3 regions of the Streptomyces sp. NPDC006691 genome follow, and region 1 is predicted to be linked to each of the others. Evidence: riboswitches for the same ligand, from Rfam matches in the RefSeq annotation. Region 1 holds a riboswitch; each other region holds the start of a gene.
The links. Region 1 has a riboswitch for cobalamin ahead of ACFYNP_RS07160 (HoxN/HupN/NixA family nickel/cobalt transporter). Riboswitches for the same ligand answer to the same signal wherever they lie in the genome.
Positions count from the first base shown of each region.

Region 2: linked by a shared signal. The riboswitch ahead of ACFYNP_RS07790 (prenyltransferase/squalene oxidase repeat-containing protein) and the one ahead of ACFYNP_RS07160 (HoxN/HupN/NixA family nickel/cobalt transporter) in region 1 are both predicted to bind cobalamin.
Region 3: linked by a shared signal. The riboswitch ahead of ACFYNP_RS16590 (hypothetical protein) and the one ahead of ACFYNP_RS07160 (HoxN/HupN/NixA family nickel/cobalt transporter) in region 1 are both predicted to bind cobalamin.

Region 1 is NZ_JBIAGW010000003.1:80,667-85,248, forward strand. It holds partial or broken gene ACFYNP_RS07150 (hypothetical protein) at 1-89, shown strand, start outside; gene ACFYNP_RS07155 (DUF4240 domain-containing protein) at 251-832, opposite strand; gene ACFYNP_RS07160 (HoxN/HupN/NixA family nickel/cobalt transporter) at 1,109-2,218, opposite strand; cobalamin riboswitch at 2,247-2,452, opposite strand; gene ACFYNP_RS07165 (hypothetical protein) at 2,655-2,936, opposite strand; gene ACFYNP_RS07170 (arsenate reductase family protein) at 3,054-3,416, shown strand; gene ACFYNP_RS07175 (Gfo/Idh/MocA family protein) at 3,488-4,405, opposite strand.
Region 2 is NZ_JBIAGW010000003.1:222,986-227,567, reverse strand. It holds gene ACFYNP_RS07800 (energy-coupling factor transporter transmembrane component T) at 1-657, opposite strand, end outside; gene ACFYNP_RS07795 (SCO2322 family protein) at 665-1,312, opposite strand; gene ACFYNP_RS07790 (prenyltransferase/squalene oxidase repeat-containing protein) at 1,312-2,547, opposite strand; cobalamin riboswitch at 2,661-2,796, opposite strand; gene ACFYNP_RS07785 (MBL fold metallo-hydrolase) at 3,023-4,183, opposite strand; gene ACFYNP_RS07780 (aldehyde dehydrogenase) at 4,447-4,582, shown strand, end outside.
Region 3 is NZ_JBIAGW010000006.1:232,743-237,324, reverse strand. It holds gene ACFYNP_RS16595 (prenyltransferase/squalene oxidase repeat-containing protein) at 1-2,523, opposite strand, end outside; cobalamin riboswitch at 2,656-2,803, opposite strand; cobalamin riboswitch at 2,826-2,965, shown strand; gene ACFYNP_RS16590 (hypothetical protein) at 3,082-4,491, shown strand.

The sequences.
Region 1 (4,582 bases):
CGGTGCGGGGAATCTTCGCTCAGCCGTGCCGATTGGCGGCTCGTGTCGGTGACCGGGTTCGACACCATGTCCCGGACTTCCTGCTGGCCATGGGCTCGGGGACGGTGCGGGTGGTCAACGTCAAACCAGCGGACCGGCTGCAGGACTCGCCCGCTCGCCTGCACGGACCGGGGCCAACTGTTCCTCGCAGAGGCCGAGGCGTTGCTGGCCCTGCTCGACAGCGGCTCACATGGCCAACGAGCATGACGACCTACGCGCGCCCGACGGCGGGAAACAGTGCGCTGAGGTTCGGGAACCGACGTGCTGCTTCATCAGCGCGGTTCACGTCCCACCGGTCACCAACAGGATGTCGCGGCTCCGGATCCTCTACGTCCTGGGCATCAAGAGCGTCATGAAAATCCTCGTGGGGCTTACCAGTCACGGCCTCGAATGCCGCCCCAGCGACATAATCCAGTTCCTCCCATTCCGGCCACTCATGATCTCCCCATGCACTCGGAGACCGGCCCACGAGGGCTCGGACCTGCGGAGTGCCCGCCAACAAGTCCGGGGCGAGGGCGACCTTCTCGAACTCCTCCCGCCCCAGCCCGACAAGCCAGAGCCGAAAGTAGAAGAAGCTGTCATCGGAGCACCACCCCAGGATCATGTCGGCAGCAGCCCACATGTCCCAGGTGAAGGTCGGAGTCAGCACTCGGTCCAGGCATATCTGGAACTGCGCGATCTCCGACTCCGGCATCTGCGAAAGCCGACCACGCAGCCAGGCCAAACGCTCGTCCGGATCCGGCGTCTCCCGCCGACAGTCCTCGATCAGGTTCCAGAAGGTCTCGTCGTCCACGAGCGGCACTATGACAGGAAGGACTGACACCCACCTACCGACAGTGAGCGATGCAACCGCAGACAGAGCCGGGATTGCTCACGATCAGCCCACGCGAAGAGTGCTAATCACGCTTGGATTCTGATGTCTCAGCAGGACCCAATGCTAGTGATCATGAGGACCCTAGACCCCGACGGCCCCGGGGTGCCGGGACCGCGCGAGGGTGCGTAGGCCCCGGGGGCATGTCCCTACTCGCTCCCCCGCACCACGCGGCCCAGCCTCAGAGACCCCGCGCCCTCATCCCTCGCTTCCCGCCCACCTCTGCTCGACCTTCCCGAGCCGCCAGTACGCGAGCGCCGCCGCCCACACCACCACGAACAGGCCGACGATCACGAAGCCGACGTTGTCCATGTTCAGCTCGGCGATCCAGCCGCTGACCGGGTCGGTGAGGTCGAGCTTCTCGTGCAGGACGCCGACGAGTTCGATGGTGCCGATGAAGAAGGCCACCGCGATGGACAGGCCCGTGATGGTGAGGTTGTAGTAGACCTTGCGGACCGGGTTCGAGAACGCCCACTGGTAGGCGAAGTTCATGAACGTGCCGTCCAGCGTGTCGAACAGGCTCATCCCCGCCGCGAACAGCAGCGGCAGGCACAGGATGGCGTACCAGGGCAGTCCGGCGGCGGCGCCGGTGCCGGCCATCACCATCAGGGTGACCTCGGTCGCGGTGTCGAAGCCGAGGCCGAAGAGGAAGCCCAGCGGGTACATCTGGCCGGGCCGGGATATGGACTTGGTGAAGCGGCCCAGAACCCGGTTCATGAAGCCCCGCGAGTCCAGGTGCGCTTCGAGTTCCTTCTCGTCGTACGCGCCCGCCCGCATCGCCCGGAACACCTTCAGGATGCCGAACAGGGCCACCAGGTTGAGGGCGGCGATGAGGTAGAGGAAGGAGCCGGAGGCGGTGGTTCCGACCACCCCGAGCACCTGGTGGGCGCGGGAGTCCTCGTTCATCAGGGTGCCCGCGAGCTGGGCGCCGCCCGCCACCAGGGCCGCCATGATCACGACCACGCTGGAGTGGCCGAGCGCGAACCAGAAGCCCACGGACACCGGCCGCTTGCCGTCGGCCATCAGCTTGCGGGTGGTGTTGTCGATGGCCGCGATGTGGTCGGCGTCGAAGGCGTGCCGCATGCCGAGGGTGTACGCGGTGATGCCGAGCCCGATGCCGTACGTCTTGGTGCCGACGGCGTAGTGCGCGGGGGCCACGAGCAGGAACAGGACGCCGAAGGCGAGGATGTGCAGGGCGGCTATCACCGTGAGGAGGACGGCGGTTCGGACGGTGTCCTCGCGCCGCCAGTGGAAGGAGGGCACCGCGCTGGTGCCCCTCTCGGGGGACGTGCGAACAGGCAGGGTCATGCGGGTCACGCTCCAGCACCTCGTGGATCACTTCGTGAGATGCCGCGGCCGGTCTCCTGGCTGACGGGCTGATGCCTTGGTCCCGGCCTTCCCGGTCAGGTGGGTCCTGGCCAGTGGCGTCACGAGGGGACGGCGGCTCCCCGGAACCCGGGGAAACCCGATCACAGTGGCGAGGGCCGCTCCGGTTTCGCACCGGTCTTCCCGAACACCACGGCCGGGCCACCCTAGATCATCGGCCGGCTCGGGCCGTCATCCGTGTCCCGGAACCGGGCCGCGCCCCGGCTTCCCGGAGGCGTGACCCGGCCCCTCAGCCCCTCAACCCCTCAGTCACGCAGTCACGCAGTCACGCAGTCACGCGCGGATGCGTCCGCACACCCTTCCTGCGTCAGCACCCGCCGTGGACCAGCGCCAGTCCTGGATCAGCGCGCGTACCGGCTCAGCGCCCGTCCTGGATCAGCGCGCGCACCATCCGGCAGGTCGTCTCCGACGGCTGGTGGACGCCGATGAGCGCGGCCACGGTGCGTATCGCGCGGTCGGGTGCCTGCTCGGGCCGGTAGACCCCCGTGTCGAGCAGGGCGATCGCCAGGCGCATGGCCTTCAGGCGGCGGTTGTGGGACTCGTACCAGACGCGCGGACGCCCGGCGGGCAGCGGGACCTTGTGCAGGGGCTGGAGGGACAGCTGTTTCGGGGCGTGCGAGGTGAGTGCGGCAGCGGTCATGGGCATCCTCCTGGGCGGTCGGGAACCCTTACTTACTCCTTCGATTTTACTGGGCACCACTGACAATCGCCCCTGACCAGCCGGGCTTTGACGGTGCATCGCGGGTAGCCTGGCGGCATGGAGATCTGGATCAACCCGGCCTGTTCGAAGTGCCGTAGCGCGGTGGACCTGCTGGACGCGGAGGGCGCCGACTACACGGTGCGCCGCTACCTCGAAGACGTGCCGTCGCCCGACGAGATCCGGGCGGTGATCGACCGGCTCGGCCTGGAGCCGTGGGACATCACGCGCACGCAGGAGGCCGTCGCCAAGGAGCTCGGCCTGAAGGACTGGCCGCGCGACGCGGCCGCCCGCGAGCGCTGGGTGACCGCGCTCGCCGAGCACCCCGAACTGATCCAGCGCCCCCTCATCACGGCGGACGACGGCACGGCCGTGGTGGGCCGCACCGACGAGGCCGTACGCGACGCCCTCTCGCGCAAGTAGCCCTTCGGCGGGCAGCCCCTCGCCGGGCGGTGCTGCGCCGGGCAGCCCCCCGGCAGGCGGCCGGCCGTTCGTCAGGACCGGCCCGGGGCCCGCCCCAACTGGGCCTCGGCGTTCGCGAGGAGCTCGGTGATCCGCGCCCCGAACCGGGCGTCGCAGGGATGCGGCACCCCGGTGCGGGCCGCGTCGAGCAGGGCGTCGATCGCGGCGCCGAACGCGTCGAGCGCGCCGCCCCAGCCCGGCATCACCGCGGCGCCGGCCTCGCCGAGCAGCGACACCTCGACGCCCGCGGCGGCCGGCGGCGCGGTGAAACTCAGGTCGGCCGTGCTGGAGGCGCCCGAGGCGTGCCGCAGGACCAGGTGCGCGGTGTCGCCGGGACCCGCCGCCGCGGTCAGGCCGGTCACCTCGCCGAGCACCCCGGCGAGCACGGCAAGCGCGTGCGGGCCGACGTCCCAGAGCGCGCCCTTCTCGCCCCGCCAGGGTGAGGCCGCGTACGGGCTGCGCTCGGCGCCCGGCGTGAACAGCGAGCCGTACCAGCGTGCGTGGCCGGTGAACCACCCTTGCGCGGCTGCCTGTTGGGCCACCCAGGCCGCCGTCTCCGGTGCGAAGCGCAGCGTGAAGAACACGACGGAGGCGACCCGGGCACGCTCGGCCGCCTCGGCCAGTTCGCGGGCGGCGGCCACGTCCGTGGCGACCGGCTTGTCCAGGAGCAGATGGCAGCCCGCCGCCGCGGCCCGCACGGCGAGCGGCGCCTGTACGTCCGGCGGCAGCGCGAAGGCTACGGCGTCGCAGTCAGCGAACAGCGCGTCGGCGTCCTCGTACACCGCGACGCCGTGCTCCCGCGCCGGCTCCCGCGCCGCCTCGGGCCGCCTCCCCCACACCCCGACGAAGTCGACGCCGGGATGCGCGGCCAGCGCGGGCGCGTGGGTGGCGACGGCCCAGGGGCCGGTGCCGAGGAGTCCGATGCGGGGAGTGCGGGCGGTGTCGTTCATGGGACCAGTCTGCCCGGCGCCGAATTCCGGTGGCGGGGCGAGGGGGGTGGAATGTTACGTTTCCGGGGCCGGCCGCGGGACTCCGGCGCGACTTCCGGGACTTGCCTCTACCGCAAAAATTTCGCTGTTCGCGCCCCCACTCCCCGGTCGGCCTCCACTTCACGCACGGGGGACCTC
Region 2 (4,582 bases), 140 kb from region 1:
GACCATGTTCGGCGCGAAGGTCATCGCGACGACCACGGCGACGCCCGCCTCGTACAGCGCGCCCGGCAGGGACTTGAGGAGGCGGGCGGGGTTGGCGAGCGCGTTCGCCGCGCCCACGCAGATCAGCAGGGTGGCGAGCCGGGCGCCGTCGTACAACGCGAAGAGCATGCCCTCTGCGGTGACCCGGCCGCCGACGCGGATGCCCTTCGCCCAGTCGGGGAGCGGGAGTTGGGGCAGCGTGAACAGGGTGTGGCTGCCGGGGATCGGTGAACCGAGGACCAGGTTGAAGACGAGTCGGATGCCGACCACGAACAGGCCGATCTTGATGAACGCGGTGTAGGACCGGGCCCAGGGGGCGTCGGTCTTGCGGGCGGCCACGACGTATCCGGCGACCCCGACGAGGAGGCCGAGCAGGAGGGGGTTGTTCGTGCGCGACGCGGCCGTGGCGAGCCCGAGCGCCCAGAGCCACCAGGCGCCGGGGTGCACGGCGTTGCTCCGGCTCGCGACGGGCGCGGCCGGCGTCCGCCTCCGGCGGGGGGAACGGCGTGCGGGCGCGGACCGCTGGGTGAACGCCCGGCCTCCGGCCGGGCTGGGTTCCCCGCCCGCACCCGTACCCGCTTCCGGCCCGTGCTCGGCCTCCTCGTTCCGGGGTGGCATCGCCGGGTCAGTCTCCCCGGCGACGGCGGCGGGCCTGCCAGACCGCCGCCCCGCCCAGGGCGAGGACCGCGGCCGCTCCGGCCAGGAGTCCTACCGAGGGGCCCGAGCCCGGGGTGTCCTGCTTGGCGGGCGGCGCGCTCGCCGCCGGGCCGTCCACCTGCTCGCCGCACCCTGTGCGCGGGTAGCCCCCGATCGCGCACAGCAGGGCCGCGCTGTTGTAGCGCAGCGGCTTCGCCACGGCGGCCAGGGCGTCGGCGGTGGTGGCGTCCGGGGAGACCTGGGCGCAGGCGGTGCGCGGGGCGGGCGGGGTCTCGCCCGGGGCCGCGTCCTGGGGCGTGCCGAAGTCGATGACGAGCGCGACTCGCTTCGTGTCGTCCCTGGTCGGCGTCGTACCGCAGACCGCCTCGAAGGACGGTGCCGTACGCGGCTGGGTGGCGTCCTTGGAGTCCGCGCTCACCGCGAAGCGGAAGCCCTCCACCGAGCCGTCGCCGGGGTGCGCGGACGCCGGGCCCTGGGTGGCGTACGTCCAGGCGACGCCCGTCAGGTCCCAGAACGACCAGTACCGGTAGCCCGCCGCCTGCGCGGGACCCGCGGCGGTGGCGAGGAGCACCACGGCGAGGAGCAGCGCGGCGAACGAGGCGAGTCGCGTCCGCATCACAGCTGCTGGTTCTTCTTGCGGCCGCTGATCAGGAAGCCGACGCCGATGCCGGCGACCAGGCCGACGCCGACGATCCACCAGACCGAGATGCCGTCGTTCTTCTCGGACGACGACTTCGGCTTGGACGCGTCGGCCGGGGCGGACGACGTGGCCGTGGCCCGGGGGCCCGTCGCGTTCAGGGAGTCGACCAGGTTCACTCCGCCGAAGTTCGTCGGGTCGGCACCGGTCGCGTCCGCGGCGAAGATGAGCTGGGCGTAGGCGGCGGGGCCGCTCTCCTTGGCCCAGGCGGTGGCGTTCTTGGCGAGCCAGTCGGCGGACGCCTTCGCCTGCTGGGACAGCCCGTCGGCGGCGAGGGCGACGACCGCGTCCGCGGTGTTGCCGAAGTCGGGCTGACTTTCGGCGCCCGGCATCGCGGACTTCAGGAACCCGGTCGGGGCCAGCGTCCTGGCGAGGTAGGCGGCACCGTTGTGCGCGGCCTGCTCGGGCGTGGTGGCCTTCTCGCAGGCGGTGCCCTTGGCATCGGCGGGGCCGGCGGTCGCGGTCAGGCCCTTGCCGAGCGAGCCGGTCACCGCGGCGGCCGTCGCGTCCGCGTTGGCGTACAGCTTCCCGGTCTTCAGGTCGCCCTGGTAGGCGAAGGCGCCGCCGCCGGAGGGGTCGTCGCAGGGCAGCGCGAAGGCGAGCAGGCCGTCGAACGGGGACTTGCCGCCCTTGGCCGACTTGACCTCGGCCGGCTTCTCGCCCGCGGCGGCGAGTGCGCCGATGACGATCGCGGTGGAGTTGGCGTCGCTCTTCGAGCCGGGGTTGTAGGCCCAGCCGCCGTCGTCGTTCTGGACCGACTTCAGCCAGCCGGTGCCCTTCTTCACCGCGTCGTCGTGCCCGCCGAGCGCGACCAGTGCCTGGACGGCGGCCGAGGTGGCGTTGGTGTCGAGCATCGCCTTGGGGTCGCACGGCTTGGCCGGGTCCGCACGGAACGCGGTGAAGGCGCCGCTCTCGCACTGCTGGCCGGTGAGCCAGGTGACGGCCTGGCCGGCGGGCCTGACGCCCGTCTTCTCCTGGGCGAGGAAGGCGAGGGACTGCCGGAAGACGCCGTCGTACTGGGGGTCCTTGGTTCCGTACAGGCCCGGCGGGACCGCCGCGGGGGACGGCGTGCCGTCGGCGAATGCGGCCGGGGCGACGCCGCCCAGGACGGCGGTGGCGGCGGCGAGCGCTGCGGCGCAGCGGCGTACGGTCATGGCGGGCGGTGCCTCTCCTGCGGGGGGCGCGGGCACGGGCGCGCGCTGGCACCCGGCTCGGGCCCCGTATACCTCGACGGTGCGGGTCACCTGCGGTGTGCGGGTGACGTGTGAGCCGGTCATGCGGTGACGGGGCGTTCCGGCTTGCCACCCGGGGTGGCTTCACGGCTGCGGGTCAGCGCCGGGTTTGCACCGGCTTTCCCCCGTACGGGGCATGACGACGACCCGCCCACCCTACCCGGAGGGTGAACGACCCCCGGGCTCCGCCCCAGACCCCGTTCGCCCCTCAAGAGCGCTCGCCCTCAGACTCCGCCAAGGCCTCAACGGCCAGGGGGGACCGCCATGACGGGCTGCGGGTGCCCCGGTACCGGGCCACCCGCAGGGGCGCGGGGAGCCGCGCGAAGGGGCTGGGCGGGGACAGAACCGGGGTCGGGGGCGGCGCCCCAGACCAGCCGGACCAGCCGGAGCCGGACCGCTAGACCGAGCGGAACCGGACCACCCCGCCCCCCGGCACCCGCTCGACCCGCCCGAGCTTCTCCAGGCGCCGCACATGCGCCTCCGCCTCCGAGACCGCGATCGTGCGCGACCCGTACGGAATCTCCGACCAGGGCCGGTTCCACTCCATCCGTTCCGCCAGCTCCCACGGTGTGAGGGGGACGGCGAGGAGGGACAGCAGACCCGTCAGCCGGTCCTCGTGGTGGGTCAGGAGCTCGCGGACCCGCGCCCCCGCCGTGGTGAACGCGTGCTGGTGCGCGGGCAGGACCTCGGCGACCGAGAGTCGGCCGACGCGTTCGAGGGAGTCGAGGTAGTCGCCGAGCGGGTCGGTCTCGACGGCGTCGTCGGGGTCCTCGTACAGGCCGATGTGCGGAGTGATCCCGGGCAGCAGGTGGTCGCCGCTGAACAGGCGCCCGTTGCCGGGCAGCCCCGAGGGGTGCTCCTCCTCCAGGTGCAGGCAGACGTGGCCCGGCGTGTGACCCGGAGTCCAGATCGCGCGGAGCCGGCGCCCGGCCAGCGGCAGCAGGTCGCCCGGCACGATCTCGCGGTCGGGCAGCGCGGCCCGCAGCCCCGGCAGGGTCCGCATGCGTCCGGACGTACGGGCCTCGCGGAGCGGGGCGAGATGCTCCTCCGGGGCGCCGACCGCCGTGAGCTTGGCGCACAGGTAGTCCAGCCAGACGCCCGGTCGGGCCTCCCGGGTGCGGCGCACCACGGCGGCGTCCGCCGCGTGCATCGCGATCCACGCGCCGGAGGCGTCCCGGACCTGGCCGGAGAGGCCGTGGTGGTCGGGGTGGTGGTGGGTGATCACGACCCCGTGCACGGCGGAGACGTCCGTGCCGAGGGCCCGCAGGCCGGCGGCCAGGGTGTCCCAGGAGTCCGGGTCGTCCCAGCCGGTGTCGACGAGCACCGGGCCCCGGTCGGTGTCGACGAGGTGGACCAGGGTGTGGCCGAGCGGGTTGTCCGGGATCGGCACCTTGATGGAGTGGACCCCGCCCCCGTGGTCGGTCACCTGAGGGGCGGCCGCCTCAGGAGCGGTCGGCTCGGGCGAGGCCGCCTCGGGCGCGGCCGGCTCCCGCGCCGGCTCCTGTGCCCGTTCCCGCGTCGGCTCCTGTGCCCGTTCCCGTGCTGGCTCCTGCGGCATGGGGTCCTCGTCTCTCCGGATCCGTGACTCCGGGTCCCTGTGCGGCCGGCCGGCGCACACCCGGTCGAGTGGCACGCCCCCGGTCACTATAACTAGAACTGGTTACAGTGGGTGCCCGGCTCGGCCGACTCTCCGGTGATCAAGTCGGCCCGGGCGCGCATTCCCCACCTCGTCCCGGCCGTGGACTCCTCCAACTAGAACTGGTATCAGTTCTGAAACAACGTCAGGCCACAGCGAAGCCCGCGCCGCAGGAGGCACCAGGCATGACCGAGCTCGTGGAACACGGACAGCTTTTCATCGGCGGGGAGTTGACCGACCCGCTCGGCTCCGACGTCATCGAGGTGATCTCACCCCATACCGAGCAGGTCATCGGCCGCGTGCCGCACGCCTCCCGGGCCG
Region 3 (4,582 bases), on a different contig from region 1:
GCTCAGGTCTCGCGCCAGCGTCCCGAAGGAGGTCCCGACGGCACCGCCGAGTGCCTGCGTGGAGGCGCGGACGTCCGAGCCGGGCTGGCCGTCGGCGGCGACGTTGAAGCCGCCGTCGCCGTTCTGCTGGCCGGCCAGGAACGTGCGGGCCTTCTTGATCTGCTCCCCGTACTTCGCCGCGTCCAGGGACAGGCCCTGGATGGCGAGCGCCGCGGAGTTGACCGAGTCGCCCGACGCGCCCTTGAAGCCGCCGTCCGACAACTGCTTGGTGGCGATCCAGGCCAGTGCCTTGGTGACGGCGGCCTTCGACTTGTCGTCCTTGACCAGGTCGAGCGCCATGGCGGCCATCGCGGTCGAGTCGACCTCGGAGTCGCCGGTGGCGGGGATCAGGCTCGGCCAGGCTCCCGTGTCGGTGTGCTGAAGGCTCTCCAGATAGGCCACCGGAGCGGCGGCCGCGTCCTTCTGGCCCGCCCTGAGCTGGGCGATCACACCGAGGGACTGCGAGAACACCGAAGGAGCGGAGCGGTAGGCGCCCTTGGCCGGGCAGCTGCGGTCGGTACCCGTGCTCGGCGCGGTGCACACGGCCCCGCCGAGGGCCGCGATGAGGTCGTGGCCCGCGAACTTCCTGGGGTCGCGGCCGACCGCCTGCGCCAGGACGGCGACCTTGCCCAGAGACCCGCCCGCCGCGTGCGAACTGCCCACGCCGGTCCAGTCGTTGACGGTGCGCGCGGGCGTGGAGCCGTCCTCGCCCCGGTTGTCGAGGAAGTCGACGAGGCCGCGGAGCGAGGCGTTGTCGTTGCCGGTCGCCGCCAGTGCGTAGGCCGCGTCGATGGTCAGGCCGAAGTCGGCGAAGCCGGTGCCGGCCACGGTCTCGTAGTAGTGGCCCTGCTTCAGCCGGGAGCGGTCGGTGAGGAAGGCGGCGCCCTTGGCGAGGTCGGGCCCCTCGCCCGCGGCCCATGGCGGGGTCGGTCCGGTGCTGGGCGGAGTGCTGGGGTTCTTGGTCGGGGTGCCGGTGGGCGGGATCGTCGGCGGCACGGTGGGCGGGACGGTCCGCTTCGTGGTCAGGGTCGCCAGATCGGTCCGCGCGCCGGCGATGACGGCGCCCCAGGTCGGGAAGATCTCGGGATCCGTGGCGCCTTCGTCGAAGCCGAAGCCGCCGGCCTTGGTCTGCTGGCGTGCGAGCCAGGAGACCGCGGCGTCGGCGCGGGCGGTGTCTCCGAGCAGGCGCAGCGCCTGTGCCGCTTCCCCGGTCGCGGTGACGTCGCCCGCGGTGACGCCCGGGTAGGCGCCGAAGGCACCGGTGGCCAACTGGGCGCCGCGCAGGTTCGTGCGCGCCCTGGCCACCGCGTCGTCGTGGCCGCCCGCGCGCTCAAGGACGATCGTGGCGTACGGGGTGGTGGCCGGGTCGCTGGAGGAGCAGGTCTCACCGGCGCGCAGCAGGGTGGGGCTGAAGCCTCCGTCCCGGCACTGGTGGGCGGCCACCCGCGCGAGGGCGTCGGCCGGCACCGGCCCGCCCGCACGCTGGAGTGCGAGGACCGCGAGGGCCTGGGTGGCCACGTCGCCCACCGCCGGGAAGTCGCCCTTGCCGACGCAGTCGGGCAGGGCTTCGGCGGTGCACGTGCTCTTGGTGAGGTCACCGAGCAGGTCGTGGCCGCCGAAGGCGTGCGGGTCGCCCTCGGTGCTCTCGGCGAGCAGGGCGAGCAGCGCCGCACCGGTGGGGCTGGGCGCGTTGCCGATGCCGTTCGGATAGGCGAACTCGGCGCTGTGCGCGGCGAGATAGGCCGTCATGCGGGTCAGGGTGTCGCTCTTGCCGCCCGCCGCTGCGAGGGCGAGCGCGGTACGTGCGGTCTGGTACAGGTTGGCCGAACCGCTGCCCTCGTCGTAGATGTGGTCGCCGTCGTGGAGCAACCCCTTGAGCCAGGTGCCCGCGGCGGTGAGGTTGACCTCCGCCGGTTCCACGACCGGTGGGTGGTCGCCCGGATCGGTCTGGCCCTGGGCGCGGACCTGGGCGGGGGTGAAGGCGGGGCCGCCGCTGGTGCCGTTGGGGTCGGTGGGACCGAACACCCAGGCTTCCACGGAGCCGTCCTTGGGGTGCTGGCTCATGGCGCCGAGTGGGCTGTACGTCCAGTAGTCCTGGCCGGGCGGTGCGAGCCAGTACGACCAGTAGGCGGTGGCCGGAGGCGTCAGCTTGCACGCCTCCTGGTCCGAAGTCGGGTACTGCGTACCGGAGTTGAACTGGGAGGTCCCGAGGCGGCAGATGAACGCGGGGCCGTCGTGCTCGGTGCCGGTGGTCGTGAAGCCGGCCTCGTGCAGCAAGTCGTACCCGGTGGTGGGGGTGGCGTCGCAGCCCCGCACGACGCCGCCGCCCCAGTGGCCGAAGTCGACGGCGACGACGGCGCCCTTGGTGGGCGAGCAGTCACCCAGCGGATCCGCTGCCGCGGGCGTCGCGCCGGAGAGGAGGAAGACCCCGCCGCCGATCACCACGCCCACCGAGCACAGCAGGGAAATGAATCGTGCGCCCATGCCTCGCGCCGGCCCGCTCGACTGCCCCACCAGTACCCCCTGCGTCACCCGCAACGGAGCTCTGTATGGGAGGAGGGACCCCATCGCCGCTGGAACGGGGGCCTTCCGCGCCACACCGTAGTCCGCGACGGCGTCTGTAGCTTGGATCAGCCCAGGTAATCCGGCTCATCCGGCGGGTACATGAGGCACCAGCCGAATCCACGGTTGCGGGTCAGCGCCGGATTCCGACCGGCTTCCCCTGGGAACTGACAATAGAATCGGGCGGATTAGAGCACGACTGAACCCGGACCGTCAAGAAGTGGGCAGGTGCGGCCAGTTCGGGTAGCGTCCGGTGCTGCCGCATGGGGGAATCTGGTGCGAATCCAGAGCTGACGCGCAACGGTATGGACCGGCCGGGGGGCCGGGGCGAGCCCGAAGACCCACACGGCAGTTACGTCAAGGAAGTCGAACCACGCGTTTGGACGACGACCTGCTGCCGTTCACCGAGGGGCCTCCTCACCGGAAGGCCGGCGTCCGGGCGGCACCGGTCGGCGTCCCCTTCCCCTGGGAGCACCCGACATGACCTCGAACCGCGCCTCTCGCCGCGCCCTCCTGACAGCGGCCTCTTCGCTGAGCGCTCTTGCCCTGGCGGCCGTTCCCGCCTTCGCCACCTCCTCGCCCGCCCAGATAGCCACGGCGAAGACCAACGGCGTGAGTTACCTCAGATCGCTCCAGGCGGCGGACGGCTCCTACGCCGGCGCCGGACTCTCCAACGAGTGGGCGTTCTCCGCCTTCGCCGCGACCGGCACCGCGTCCGTCGACGTCACCCCGGGCGGCGACCCCACCAAGAACGCCCGTACCGTCTACCGCAACCTCCTCGCCACGACCGCGTGGCCGAGCACTTCGCCGGTGGTGACCGACTACGAGCGCGGCATCATCAACGCCTACTCGGCCGGCATCGACCCGGCCCGCGTCGCGGCCGGCCGCAATCTGCTCGCCGACACCTACGCCTACTGGCAGAACTCCGCCCCCGGCTACTGGGGCGCCCCGTCCAACTTCAACGGCACGGTGTTCGCGCTGATCTCGCTCGGCGGCGCGAAGACGCAGACGGGCGTCCAGCGCATCCCGCAGCCGCTCCTGGACAAGTCCGTCGCCACCGTGCGGGCCAACCAGCACAACGACGGCGGCTGGAACTTCAGCAAGGCCGAGGGCGACCCGTCCGCACTCGCCGCGGGCAGTGACATCGACATGACCGGCGCCGCCATGGCCTCCCTGTGCGTCTCCGGCGTCCCGGCCACCGACCCCGCCATCACCAAGGCCAAGGGCTTCCTGAAGTCGAAGCTCGTCAACACCTCCGGCGCCTTCGACGCCATGTTCGGCGCCAACACCGACTCCAACGGCTGGGCCGTCTCCGGCCTCAACGCCTGCGGCATCAACCCCCAGACCGGCGACTTCCTCACCAAGGCGGGCAAAACCCCGGTCGACTTCCTGATCGCCCAGCAGTTCAAGCCCGGCGGCGGCTTCAAGTACGTGCCCAGCGACACCGCGCCGTCCGCGTACGCGTCCATCGACGGGCTGCGCGCGGTCGCCGGCGGCGGCTTCATGGCCGCCCCTCCGGCCCCCACCACGGCGGGCGCCCCGCAGTGGGTGGCCACCTCCGGCTTCACCCCGGGAACGACCGCCAAGCTCGCCCTGACCGTGGACACCGGCAGCTCGCTGAAGGTCTGCTCGGTCGCGCTCACTCCGACCGCGTCGACCACCACGCTCGGCGCGGTCCTGGACGCGGCGACCACGGCGGCCACCCCCGCGGGGTGCGTCACCTCGGTCACACCCGGCAGCGGAAACGGAACGATCACGGCGGTCAACGGGACGGCCAACAGCGGCAGTTCCACCTGGAAGGCCGGCGTCGACGGCGCGTCGGCGGTCGCCGCCAACCGCGACACGGTGATCAACCTGGGCGACACGATCTCGCTGCGCTACGGCAGCTGACATCGCCTGAGGACGATCCCCAGGCGGTCCGAGCGCTCGGGACCGGCCACGCCACCGAGATGTGCCGTCGGCCGGGTCGACGATGATGGAC